DNA from 2 places in the Bacillus sp. OTU530 genome. Region 2 is predicted to be linked to the other one. Evidence: a T-box and tRNA genes for the amino acid it is inferred to sense, from the RefSeq annotation. Region 2 holds a T-box; the other holds one or more tRNA genes.
The links. A T-box is a leader RNA that pairs with one kind of tRNA and senses whether it is charged. The one in region 2 lies ahead of serS (serine--tRNA ligase), so its partner is inferred to be a tRNA-Ser.

Region 1: it encodes a tRNA-Ser, which carries the amino acid that the T-box ahead of serS (serine--tRNA ligase) is inferred to sense. The anticodon was not compared.

What each region holds. Positions count from the first base shown of each region.
Region 1 is NZ_JASATP010000008.1:12,403-15,818, forward strand. It holds gene AAHB12_RS07915 (MFS transporter) at 1-70, opposite strand, end outside; gene sodA (superoxide dismutase [Mn]) at 282-893, opposite strand; tRNA gene AAHB12_RS07925 (tRNA-Ser) at 1,234-1,319, opposite strand; tRNA gene AAHB12_RS07930 (tRNA-Ile) at 1,324-1,397, opposite strand; tRNA gene AAHB12_RS07935 (tRNA-Met) at 1,405-1,478, opposite strand; gene AAHB12_RS07940 (DUF1189 domain-containing protein) at 1,651-2,427, shown strand; gene AAHB12_RS07945 (hypothetical protein) at 2,497-2,841, shown strand; gene ispG (flavodoxin-dependent (E)-4-hydroxy-3-methylbut-2-enyl-diphosphate synthase) at 3,362-3,416, shown strand, end outside.
Region 2 is NZ_JASATP010000082.1:7,341-10,756, forward strand. It holds tRNA gene AAHB12_RS29700 (tRNA-Ser) at 222-314, opposite strand; gene serS (serine--tRNA ligase) at 419-1,693, opposite strand; T-box leader at 1,743-1,965, opposite strand; gene pdxT (pyridoxal 5'-phosphate synthase glutaminase subunit PdxT) at 2,020-2,610, opposite strand; gene pdxS (pyridoxal 5'-phosphate synthase lyase subunit PdxS) at 2,629-3,416, opposite strand, start outside.

The DNA.
Region 1 (3,416 bases), on a different contig from region 2:
CGCCGATTGTTAACAGCAACACGAGATCACGGTTGATTTCCACATCTCCAATTAAATGCTTTGTTTTCATCATTTAAAACTCCCCTTTACTTCAAAGCTTAGTCTTCCGAGTTAGGGGAGAATTATGTAAGAAAAAGGGGAGTTGATGAGGCGAAGACAGAGGCATAATTGTACTTACATTTAATCACTTAAATTACCAATTATGCAAAATTACCCTTTAACTAGAAATTTATACCTTCTTACAATAAAAAAACAGGCCGAATGAGCGGCCTGCTAAATCATTATTTTGCTTCTTGGTAACGTTTCTCAACAGCGTTCCAATCCACTACATTCCAGAATGCAGAAATGTAGTCAGGACGACGGTTTTGGTAGTTCAAGTAGTACGCATGCTCCCATACGTCTAATCCAAGAACAGGTGTTTTACCTTCCATTAATGGAGAGTCTTGGTTTGGAGTGCTTGTTACTTCGATTTCACCGTTGTTTACAACAAGCCATGCCCAACCAGAGCCGAAGCGAGTTGTAGCTGCTTTTGCAAACTCTTCTTTAAATGCAGCATAGCTGCCGAATTTTGCATTGATTGCTGCAGCAAGTTCGCCTACTGGCTCACCGCCGCCATTTGGAGAAAGAATTGTCCAGAATAAAGAGTGGTTTGCATGGCCGCCGCCGTTGTTGCGAACTGCAGTACGAATTGCTTCTGGTACTTCTTCCATGTTAGAGATAAGTGCTTCTACACTTTTCGCTGCTAATTCTGGATAGCTTTCCAAAGCTGCGTTTACGTTTGTTACGTAAGTGTTGTGGTGCTTTGTGTGGTGGATGTTCATTGTTTCCTTATCGATATGAGGCTCTAATGCATCATAAGCGTAAGGTAATTGTGGTAATTCATATTTTGCCATTTTGTAATTCCTCCCGTATATATGTACTCGGACGTAAGCTCGTCTGCCTATAGCCCATACTTATTGTACACTATTTTTTCAAGATGGAAAATAAATCTGCTGCCGGTTTGTACAATTTGAAATACGAATCCCTCGTAAAAAGCGTCTTGTACTAGGTAAAACAAAAACAGCTTTTATCGGCATCGCTGATTGGCGAAGACAGAGGCGTAGTTGCCCTTACACCGTACTCCTAAAATTTCTCGCTACGTCCAATGGTCTTCCAGCTAGAAATTATCCTTTCTTACAGTATAAAAAGCCCCCAATTCGGGAGCTTGCGCTGTTAGATATATGTATGGCAGAACGGAAAAGGTGGGATTCGAACTCACGCACGCTTGCACGCCTACCACATTTCGAGTGCGACCCCTTGAACCAATTGGGTACTTTTCCAAAATGGACCCTGTAGGACTCGAACCTACGACCGGACGGTTATGAGCCGTCTGCTCTAACCAGCTGAGCTAAGGGTCCTTGATAGTAGCGGCGGAGGGGATCGAACCCCCGACCTTACGGGTATGAACCGTACGCTCTAGCCAGCTGAGCTACACCGCCATGAAAGCCTTCACATTTGAGACATATATAAATTTATCATATGTAAAACAATTGTGTCAATCATAATTATTCCATATTCTTGTATATTTTTCCATAGCTATTCCTTGTTCTTCTTCTTCTTGCTGCGTTACAATAAAAGTGCCGAATTTTAAAATAATAAGGAAGTGAAATCATGTCAATATTCCAGCAGTTGTACAAAAGCTTATATTCTCCAAAAGTTATGGCACGCTATCGATTTCAAAAAATCGGAAAATCAATTTTATACATATTCCTCCTTTCTTTACTTATGCTTATTCCGGAAATGGTTCATTTGACAAATTTGGTACGTACAGAACTATCTCTTGTTGAACGAACTGTACAATCAGAAATTCCAGAATTTACAATCGAGCAAGGAGAACTAAAAGCGGATATACAGGAACCGATTCTAAAAAACGAAAATGATTTTGTATTCTTGTTTGACCCAAATAGCGAGGAACTTCCCTCTTCCCTCACACATCAGGATGGCTTATTTTTCTTAAAACATAAAGCCATTCTTGTCTCGGATGCAAACAATGAAGCATATACATATTCGTTACTAAACGATACTACGATCTCGAAAACGGATGTAGAAGAATTTCTTAGCATGATTAGAAGCATTTATCCGATTGCCTTAGTCGTTTTAGGTGTGCTTTTGTATTTATTTGACAGTTTTATCATGTTATTTGGTGTGACCGCTCTTGCTTTCATTGGCAGGCTTATTGCTGCTCAAATGAATCGCAATGTTAACTATAAACAGGCATGGACGCTGACAGCTTACAGCTTTACAATCCCAATCGTATTTTTTATGGTTATGAAGTTTTTAAGTATAACGGTCCTACATTCGTTTTTAATCTTTGTCGTTGTTTCGTGTTTTGTTCTTTTCTTAACATTAAAAGAAATTCCTCCTATAAAAGAGAAAAAAAACTTGTAAAAATGCCGCCTATTGCGGCATTTTTTTATAGGACAAGCATATATTCTCTACAAAGAAGGAGGAGAATGTATGAAACGCATCGGCATAACACTGTTTGTTTTACTCATTGGATACTCTTTATTTTACGATATAACTGTTGGCACACTGCCGCTTCTCAAACCAAAAGCACAGGAAGCAACTGCAAAGCCTGCGATGGGTTCCAGCACAAGTGAACAAAAACAAGCCGATGCTGCATACAAAAAAATCGAGGTCAAAAGCGGCGATACCGTTCTGTCCATTGTAGAAGCCATTAGCAAAGAAGGAACGTTACCTTCTGTAGATATGATTACAAATGATTTTAAAAAGCTAAATACAAACGAATCCCCATCTAAGATAAGAATAGGAAAGACATATAAATTCCCATTATATAAATGAAGAACCTCTTACTTTTATTCTTTATGCCTAAAAAACAGACCTTTAAAGAAAACTCGCCGATTGGCGAGCCCTGCCCTTGGGCGAAGACAGAGGCGTAGTTGCAATGATACTGTATTCCTAAAATTTCCCGCTACGTCGAATTGGCTTCCAGCTGGAAATTTATACTTTCTTACAGTGCAAGAAATGTGAAAGGCGCAGCCTGATGAGCAGAAAGAGGCTGAGTCGCTCTTTTACGTAGCAAAACAGTTATTTCTATAGTAAAATTAACTAGAACGACTCTACTGTGGTAGTAGTTGCGTAAATAGCACTCGTCTGCTGGCTATCGTTCGCCTACAGCATACAAGAGTCGCAAAGGAAACCGCAAAAAACTGTGGCGCGAAACTAAAACAAGAGTACGGGCTAGAATCCTCTATCTTCAATCGAAGGAGCTTCCTTTGGGAAGGCAGAGAGCTTAAGACAGTACTCATATGATCAGGAGGAAAGCAGCCATTACGGTTAACTCTTTTACAAGGAGAGCGATATGTTCGTGAATGAAATTACACATCGTACAAAAACCCGACCGGTGAAAGTCGGAA
Region 2 (3,416 bases):
GATATTCACTATAAAGAAAACTCGCCAATTGGCAAGCCCTGCTCTTGGGCGAAGACAGAATCGTAGTTGCACTTACACTTCGCTCCTAAAATTTCCTGCTACGTCGAATCGATTTCTAGCCGGAAATTTATACTTTCTTAAAGTGAAATAAAAACTCGTTACAGCATTGTAACGAGTTTTCCAATCTCCACTTATATGCGCTGTTGTCGTCAATATTTAAGTGGCGGAGGAAGAGGGATTCGAACCCCCGCGCGGCTTTCACCGCCTCTCGGTTTTCAAGACCGACCCCTTCAGCCAGACTTGGGTATTCCTCCTCCTATTGACATGAAGTATTATAGCAGAAGAAAAAAAGAAGCGTCAAGCATCTTTACTTCTCCTGCTTCGTCTTTGCAAGTAAGTATAAGAGAGGATTCCTTTTTTATTTAATCACTTCTCTATTTCTCATATATGGGCGAAGTACCTCTGGGATAATAACAGAGCCATCCTCCTGCTGATAATTCTCTAGAATAGCCGCTACCGTACGACCAAGTGCTAATCCAGAACCATTCAATGTATGTACATGCTCAGGCTTTGATTTTGGATCACGGCGGAAGCGAATATTGGCACGTCTGGCCTGAAATGCTTCAAAGTTACTGCAGGAAGAGATTTCACGATACATATTATAGCTCGGAATCCATACCTCAATGTCATACTTCTTTGCCGCTGTGAAGCCTAAATCTCCTGTACACATACTTAGAACACGGTATGGTAGCCCCAACAACTGTAATACACGCTCAGCATCATTTGTTAGCTTCTCTAACTCCTCATAGGAATCCTCAGGTTTCACAAACTTTACTAATTCCACCTTATTAAATTGATGCTGCCGAATTAATCCACGTGTATCACGTCCCGCAGAGCCTGCCTCAGAACGGAAGCATGCACTAAACGCTGCGTATTGAATTGGTAAAGTGTCACCACTTAGGATTTCATCACGGTGTAAGTTTGTTACAGGTACCTCCGCAGTTGGAATCAGGAAGTAATCCTCACTCTCAATCCGAAATGCATCTTCTTCAAATTTTGGAAGCTGCCCTGTTCCTGTCATGCTGTCACGATTTACAATGTATGGAGGTAATACTTCTTTATATCCATGCTCTTCTGTATGGAGGTCTAGCATAAAGTTAATTAATGCACGCTCTAATTTTGCTCCTAAATCTTTATAGAATACAAAACGACTTCCAGTTACCTTACCTGCACGTTCAAAATCTAAAATATCAAGATTTGTTGCAATGTCCCAATGCGGCTTTGGCTCAAAGGGAAACTGTGGAACTTCCCCCCAAGTACGGATTTCAACGTTATCATCCTCTGTTTCACCTACTGGAACGGACTCATGCGGAATATTAGGGATTGTTAACAAAAGTTTTTCAAGGTCAGCCTCGACAACACGAAGCTCCTCATCCAATGATTTAATTTTGTCGCCTACCTCACGCATCTCCAAAATCAAGTGCTCTGCATCCTGCTTTTCACGCTTTAGCACTGCAACCTGCTGAGAAACCTCATTTCGTTTCCCTTTTAGCTCTTCTGTCTGCACTAAAAGATCTCTTCTCTTTGTGTCCAATTCTTCAAAGCGGCCAAAGTCTGTTAAATCCTCGCCACGATGCTGCAGTTTTGCCTTTACCCCTTCAAGGTCAGCCCGTAATACTTTAATGTCTAGCATCTTAACCCTCCTTTATTGTGTAAAACATAAAAAACTCCCGTCCCTGTAAAAAAGGGACGGGAGTTATGCCCGCGTTGCCACCCTAGTTGAAAGCACATGCTTTCCTCTCGAGAAGGATAACGGCTCTTCGCCGAAAATGCTTACTAGTTAGTTCAAGCACGTTCTGCATTTCGCTCAAGGATGGATTCACAGGCTGCTTCTACCGATTTGCACCAACCATCGGCTCTCTAAAAAAAGCTTATCCTGTTACTGTTTCCCGTCAACGCTTTATACTATATAGATGTTCATCATCAATTTACTATAATCTTTAACAACTTGCAAGGAAGTTATACAACCTTATTCGCTTTTGCTTCTTCCACCATTTTTACAAAATATGCTGTAATACGGTGATCATCCGTTAACTCCGGATGGAAAGAGGCTGCGAGGAACGGACCTTGCTGTACTGCTACGATACGGTCACCATGAGTAGCAAGCACATCTACATGCCCTTCGACACCCACAACATACGGAGCGCGAATGAACACACCAATAAAGTCCTCACCGACACCTTTGATAGATAACGGCGCCTCAAAGCTTTCACGTTGCCTTCCAAAGGCATTGCGTTCAACAGTAATATCCATTACTCCAATATGAGCTTCATCATAACCCACAAGGTTTTTCGCCAATAGAATCATACCTGCGCATGTCCCAAACATTGGCTTCCCTTCCTGCGCAAATTGACGAAGAGACTCCATAAAGCCATATTTATCAATTAAACGACGCATCGTTGTACTTTCTCCACCAGGTAAAATCAGACCATCAAGCTCAGTTAGCTGTTCTACCTTCTTTACAACAACTGCACGTGCCCCGGAAGCCTCAATGGATTGTATATGCTCACGAACTGCTCCTTGAAGCCCTAATACACCAATTGTAATCATGCTGCGAGCTCCTTTTGATTACCAGCCGCGCTCTTGCATGCGTTGCTCTGGTAATAATGATGAAATTTCAATACCTTTCATCGGGTTGCCTAATCCTTTTGATAAACGAGCAATAAGCTCATAGTCTTCATAATGAGTTGTAGCTTCTACGATTGAGCGCGCGAATTTAGCAGGGTTTTCGGACTTGAAGATACCTGATCCTACAAATACACCGTCTGCACCTAATTGCATCATTAATGCAGCATCTGCTGGAGTTGCTACACCACCTGCTGCAAAGTTTACAACTGGTAAGCGGCCTAAACGTTTGATTTCTAATAACACTTCATAAGGAGCACCAATATTTTTTGCAAATGTCATCAGTTCATCTTCACGCATTGCAACAACTTGAGCAATTTGGGAGTTCACTTGACGCATATGACGAACTGCTTCTACGATGTTTCCTGTTCCTGGCTCACCTTTTGTACGAAGCATAGCTGCACCTTCACCAATACGACGAGATGCTTCCCCTAGGTCACGGCATCCGCATACGAATGGAACTGTATAATCGCTTTTCTTCAAATGATATACTTCATCCGCTGGAGTTAGTACTTCACTCTCATCAATGTAGTCTACTCCTAACGCCTCTAATACACGAGCCTCTACGATATGACCGATACGGCATTTTGCCATAACCGGAATAGATACGGCACCTAATACTTCTTCAACGATTGTTGGGTCAGCCATACGGGACACGCCGCCTGCTGCACGAATATCAGCAGGAACACGCTCTAATGCCATAACAGCAACTGCGCCTGCTTCCTCCGCAA